Regions from separate parts of the Colwellia sp. BRX8-7 genome, predicted to be linked through region 1. Evidence: predicted binding sites of a transcription regulator. Region 1 holds the regulator's gene; each other region holds the start of a gene.
What was found. The regulator LexA, encoded in region 1, represses DNA repair genes until DNA is damaged. The targets are predictions, from matches to a motif close to TACTGTATNNNNATACAGTA.

Region 1 (2,212 bases):
CGTAAACATCTCTACTTACTTCTGTTACACCCTTGGTCAGATTTAATTGCATATCTGCCCAAGCTGAACTGGAAAGAACACTCCCCAACAACAGCCAACCTAGGTTACGTCTTTTCACACGACATCTCCTTCACCCTATAAAAGTTTAAAACTTGATACCTAGGACAAAACACATCCTTTAGTACGGATTTTTATTATTTTCTTAGCGATTTTGTTATCAACCAGTTAGCGTCGACAACATCGCCTTATATTTATATTTGTACACATTCCAAACTAGAATTACTTAAAAGTTGATCTGGGTCAATTTAAAAATCGAGCTATTTTAAAATAAAAACCAATAAAAACAATAGAGTATCAACTCTAATACAAGCAAAGGCCTAATAACAAAGGGCTGTAGCCGTAGTATTAAAAATAAACAGCTGAGTATAAATACGCGTATTGCAAAAATCGATCTTGGTTGTTTTTTAATCAGAGAAAGATAAAGTTGTTTGAAGGGGCTTTAGAATGAAAATTATTCTTAGTAAAGAGAAAGGTTTGCATGAAAAGAATACGAAAGGTTAGAAAAGCAAACTTTAGCCTATTTTATACACTAAAGTTTGCGGAGCAGTTTGACGTAATTAATACTATATTTGTTAGATAAATTGATTTAGTTACCACCAAGTTTATTGGATAGGTTAACTTAATTACATCCAGTCTGCCGAGCGAATAACGCCAACTGCCAACCCTTCAATATTAAACTCTTGATCAGACAAATCGACTTTTATAGGAGAGAAGTCATCATTTTCAGCATGTAAGTAAACGATGTTACCTTCTCGTTTATAACGTTTAACCGTAACATTTTCTTCGACACGAGCAACAATTACTTGGCCATTCTGTACATCGGTCGTTTGATGAACCGCTAACAAGTCACCATCAAGTATGCCGATATTTTTCATGCTTTCGCCATTAACTCTCAATAAGTAATCAGCAGCTGGGTGGAACAAATTACCATCAACTTTGTAATGATCTTCAACATGCTCTGCAGCTAAAATAGGTTCACCTGCAGCCACTCTGCCGATTAAAGGTAAACCGGCTTCTTCCATTAACTTCTCAGTCAAACGAATGCCGCGAGAAGTACCTGGCAACATTTCTATATAGCCTTTTTTAGCCAAAGCTTTTAAATGTTCCTCTGCTGCATTTGCTGATTTAAAGCCAAAAAACTTGGCTATTTCAGCACGCGTTGGTGGCATGCCCGTATCGCTTATTTTATCTTTGATCAGATCAAAAACTTGTTGTTGTCGGTTCGTTAGAGGGCGTAATTCGCTGATTTCATTTAGCATAGGGAGCCTGTAAATTTACACAGTTGTTACTGTGAGTATATACAGGTCGTTAGTAAAGGCAAGTTTTCTAGCCAAATTATTTTTGAAAACTCCCTGATTTTAAATAATGGATAACTTGTTCGATAACTTTTTCGTTTTTCATCATAAATGGATGGGTCGTTTCCATTTCAATGTGATCATTCATACCATCAAGTTTGGTACTAGCAACCGAAACTTTACCATCATCTTTATCAGGAATAAGTGTTGATAATATCCAATTAATACTTTGATTACCGGCAATAACACCCAAATCAAAATTAGCATTGCCAAGGTTACTAGGGACACTGAATTCGCCGGTACCTAATTGCATACCCGCATCACCATTGATGAAACTAAAACCAGGTGTATTTTTTAGTTTATCAACAACTTCACTGCCTTTGTTTGGTGGACCTAGCATCACGACTTTATGTAAATTAGGTATTTTATGCATACTTAAATATTGGCGAACTAATATACCGCCCATTGAATGGGTAACAAAGTTAACTTGGCGATTTTCACAAATTAATAGCGCTTTAGAAATAACTTTTTCAGCCAACTCTTCTATCGAATAATCTCTAGAAGGGTAGTTGATATTTATCACAAAATATCCTTCTGCTAACAATCGTTTTTCAATAGCTTTCATGGAGTTAGCCGAACGTGCAAGCCCATGCAGTAAAATTACACATTCACCATTAGCTAAAGAATCTGCTGGCTCTTCAAAAGAAGCTTGAATTTTATAGCCACGTTCAACCGAAGTATCTAAGCTTTCTTGTTCAATCATATTTTTTAAACGAGTTTCTGCATCAGTAATTTTTTTACTAAATTGTTCTTTAAGTAGCGCTAGGTCTGACTTAAGTGCTGCAATTTTTTCATTC
Region 2 (2,212 bases), on a different contig from region 1:
CAAGTTCAGTGTTTGCTTTTACCGCAGTAACTTCAACAATAGGGTAACGAGATGCTATGGCAACAACAGGACGTTTATAAATAAAATCATCTATCACTTGTGGTTCATCAACCACGGCAAAATAACAATAGCCCTGCTCTGCAACTAATTGCTCTAGAGACTCAGGACTAAAGACTTCTTGGAAGCCAATAATATCAGGTTGATATTCACGTAAATATTCAGCAATCCAATGTTGCTTTTTACGCCACTGCTCAGCACTATAAATTCGTTCAAATTCATAGAAAGCATTGGGCGGCTCAAGATAATTAAACAAATTAAAAGTAGCTATTTTAAGCTGTAAATTTGATACAGCTATAGAAGGCAGTATGGGATCTATTTCTTCTGGGGCTTTTTTATCTGGATAGTCGATAATGTTAACTCTAATAAACGTTGAACTGTGAGTATACCTGAGATAAAAAATTAAAAACCAACAAGATAAATTACCATTTAGTTAACAGCTTACTTACGTCACTTTTTGCTGTCTTTGATAACTTCTGTATTAATGCAAAAGGTACAAACTCGTGGTTAATTTTTTCTTCAATATCATCAAGCATCAACAACCACAATTTTGCCGTCATCTCAGCATCAAATAACGCCCGATGAAAAGCCCCATCTGATGGAATATTTTTATAACGAATAAGCGTACCTAATTTATGATTAGGTGCGTCTATATTGATTCTGCGAGAGACAAGTAACGAACAAATAAATTGCCCAAAGTATTTTCGATTAATGTTATTAAGCTCAGCGTCCAAGAATTTTTGATCAAAGGAAGCATTATGGGCAAGTAAATTATCGTCACCCAGAAAATCGGCAAATTGTGCCATCACTTCACCACAAGAGCCGACCTTAGCAAGCATCTGATTAGATATTCCGGTGTATTGCTCAATAAAACCACTGATCCTAAAACCAGGATTCATTAATGATTGAAATTTATCGGTAACCTTACCGTCTACAATTCTAACCGCACCTATCTCTATCGCTCTATCACCTTGATTGGGTGATAGTCCTGTGGTTTCAAAATCAAGTACCACTAACGAATTGGCATTTTCATGCATCTAAGTTAACCCTATAAATTTATGCAGCGCTGATTTTAACGGCTATATTTCAAAATGAAAGTAATCATTACTCGTAAGCAATGTTAAATTATTCTGTTCAATAATCAACTTAGAAACTATACTGTATAAAAACACAGGTGAGATTTAAGTAATGAAAGTTATTCCTATTTACATTGAAGCAGGTATTTCAGGGTTTGAATCACCCGCAGCCGAATATAAAGAACTGGGGTTATCATTAGATAAACTTCTTATTAGGCATCCTAATGCCACATTTATTGGCCAAGCATCTGGTGAGTCCATGCAGGGTGTGGGCATTTTTGATGGTGATTTACTTATCGTTGATCGCTCACTCACCGCCAGAAATGGTGATGTCATCGTGGCAAATTACAATGGCTGCTTTGTCTGTAAGTTGATTGATAAAAAGCAAGCTCGGCTGTTATCAGCGTCTAAAGATTTTGCGCCAGTTAGCATCAAGCCCGAAGACGACTTTCAATTAGAAGGTATTGTTACTCGCTCTATTCGACTCCATCATCAAGCTCCTGAATTAACCGCATGTATGCATTAGTTGATGCAGTATCTTTTTATGCCAGCGCAGAAAAAGTCTTCGACCCGAGCATAAGAAACAAGCCCGTTGTTGTTTTAACGAATAACGACGGCTGCATTTGTGCTGTTTGTCCTATTGCTCGACGGCTGGGTATTCCAAAATTCACCCCCTATTTTCAGATAAAGGACTTACTACATAAGCATGGTGTAGTGGTACGCTCTTCCAACTACGAGCTATATGCTGACTTAAGTGAAAGAATGATGAATGTTATTGCTAGGTATTGTGATGACCAATATATTTACTCAATTGATGAGTCATTTTTACATTTTAAAAACTATAGTGGCGTTATTAAAGATTGGCACCAATACGGCCATGAAATAAGACGTGCTATTTGGAAAGAAACCCGGTTACCGGTGGGAGTTGGCTTTGGCACAACATCAACCTTAGCTAAAGCAGCAAATCATGCAGCTAAAAAACTTGACGGTTACCAGGGTGTTGCCATTATTGATAACGCGCAAAGTGCCAAAGAAATATTAGAAAAAATGGCGGTAAATGAGGTTTGGGGTATTGGTAA
Region 3 (2,212 bases), on a different contig from region 1:
TTTTGACGTGCAGTTAATATGTTTAAATCACGTAAAGGAAAATGTAACCAACGTTTTAGTAATCTAGAACCCATTGGTGTCGCTGACTTGTCTAATACCGATGCTAGGGTATTTTCAAATCCACCTTGTAAGTTTTGCGTGAGTTCTAAATTACGACGAGTTGCCGCATCTAAAATGACACCAGAAGCAGAAGACTCACAAATAATGGCTCGAATGTGAGGAAGCGCACTGCGTTGACATTCTTTTACATATTGAAATAAACAACCAGCGGCCATTAAGCCTAATGATTTATCACCAACACCAAAGCCAGAAAGTTCTTTAGTGCCAAATTGTGTATTTAGTAAATTAGTAGCTGTGTCTAAATCAAACTCCCATTCAGGTCTTCTTCTTAATCCTTGATAGCCTTTTAGTAACTCTGGCACTGAGAACGATTCACTGTAGAGTAATTCAGCAGGAGATAAACGCTGTAGTTCAGCTTGTAACTGTTCAATGGTATTTGGCTCAGTCAGTACAAAGCGACCACTGGTCATATCAAGATAAGACAGCCCAAAGCGTTGCGATGACTTATTATTGCCTTCACTTACCGCAACAATTAGGTTGTCATGTTTATCAAGTAATAATGCTTCATCACTCACCGTACCTGGGGTAATAACTCTAACAACTTTACGTTCAACAGGGCCTTTGCTGGTTGCTGGGTCACCAATTTGTTCACAAATGGCAACAGATTCACCCAGTTGTACTAATTTTGCTAGATAATTTTCCACCGCATGATAGGGAACGCCCGCCATAGGTATTGCATTGCCACCTGTCTTGCCGCGAGCGGTTAATGAAATATCGAGCAAATCAGATGCTTTTTTCGCATCATCAAAAAATAACTCGTAAAAGTCACCCATGCGATAAAAAATTAAAATATGAGGGAACTCAGCTTTAATGGTTAAGTACTGGCGCATCATAGGGGTGTGTGAGGATAAGTCTAAGTTTGCTGTCGTCATTTCTATGCGGTAACTCATAAGTTCAATTAAAGAGTAAGGTGGCAATTATGTCATAACTGGCAAATTTAGACTCTATTTATTTAACTAAAGTTTTTACTGAATACGATAATGTTTATGCAATTATTTTACAGCAATAATATAAATAGTAACTTTTTGTCGGGTAATGGCTAAAAGTTACTGTTGCTGTTTATTCTCAATTTTATCAGTAACTTAAAAGTCACCTTGTTTTGTTTTTGATAATACAATTAAAATAGTTGTAAAAAAGCTTGATACTGTACGGTCATACAGTATACTTGCTTCATCAAAACGAAATCTTAGCAACATCGGCGGAACAAACATGAAAGATGATAAAGAAAAAGCATTAGCAGCAGCATTAAGTCAAATTGAAAGACAATTTGGTAAAGGCTCAATTATGAAGCTTGGTGATAATAACACCATGGATGTTGAAACCATTTCTACAGGTTCATTGGCGCTTGATGTTGCACTCGGTGCGGGTGGTTTGCCACTTGGGCGTGTTGTTGAAATTTATGGTCCTGAATCAAGTGGTAAAACAACGTTAACGCTTGAAGTTATTGCTGAAGCTCAGCGTAACGGTAAAGTTTGTGCCTTTGTTGATGCTGAGCATGCACTTGACCCTATTTATGCTGAAAAGTTAGGTGTTAACATCAACGAATTACTTGTTTCTCAGCCTGATACCGGTGAGCAAGCATTGGAAATTTGTGACATGCTAACGCGTTCAGGTGCTATAGACGTTATTGTTGTCGATTCTGTTGCTGCCCTTACACCAAAAGCAGAAATTGAAGGCGATATGGGTGACTCTCATATGGGATTACAAGCCCGTATGCTTTCACAAGCAATGCGTAAGTTGACAGGTAACTTGAAAAAATCAAATACCATGATTATTTTCATTAACCAAATTCGTATGAAAATTGGTGTAATGTTTGGTAGCCCTGAAACCACAACTGGTGGTAATGCACTTAAGTTTTATGCTTCTGTTCGTTTAGATATTCGACGTATCGGTGCTGTAAAAGCAGGCGACGAAATTATTGGTAACGAAACTCGCGTAAAAGTGGTTAAAAACAAAATAGCGCCTCCTTTTAAACAAGCAGAATTTCAGATTTTATATGGCGAAGGTATTAACAGCTTAGGTGAATTAATTGATTTAGGTGTTTTGCATAACATGGTTGAAAAAGCCGGTTCTTGGTATAGCTACAATGGCG

Region 2: the regulator LexA is predicted to act here: its motif matches at 1,214-1,233, upstream of H4J57_RS10805 (LexA family transcriptional regulator).
Region 3: the regulator LexA is predicted to act here: its motif matches at 1,263-1,282, upstream of recA (recombinase RecA).

Annotation. Positions count from the first base shown of each region.
Region 1 is NZ_JACGVP010000004.1:120,998-123,209, reverse strand. It holds gene coxB (cytochrome c oxidase subunit II) at 1-118, opposite strand, end outside; gene lexA (transcriptional repressor LexA) at 684-1,319, opposite strand; gene H4J57_RS05370 (alpha/beta fold hydrolase) at 1,396-2,212, opposite strand, start outside.
Region 2 is NZ_JACGVP010000009.1:154,060-156,271, forward strand. It holds gene H4J57_RS10795 (endonuclease/exonuclease/phosphatase family protein) at 1-313, opposite strand, end outside; gene H4J57_RS10800 (PolC-type DNA polymerase III) at 480-1,094, opposite strand; gene H4J57_RS10805 (LexA family transcriptional regulator) at 1,246-1,659, shown strand; gene H4J57_RS10810 (Y-family DNA polymerase) at 1,647-2,212, shown strand, end outside.
Region 3 is NZ_JACGVP010000001.1:35,838-38,049, reverse strand. It holds gene mutS (DNA mismatch repair protein MutS) at 1-992, opposite strand, end outside; gene recA (recombinase RecA) at 1,330-2,212, shown strand, end outside.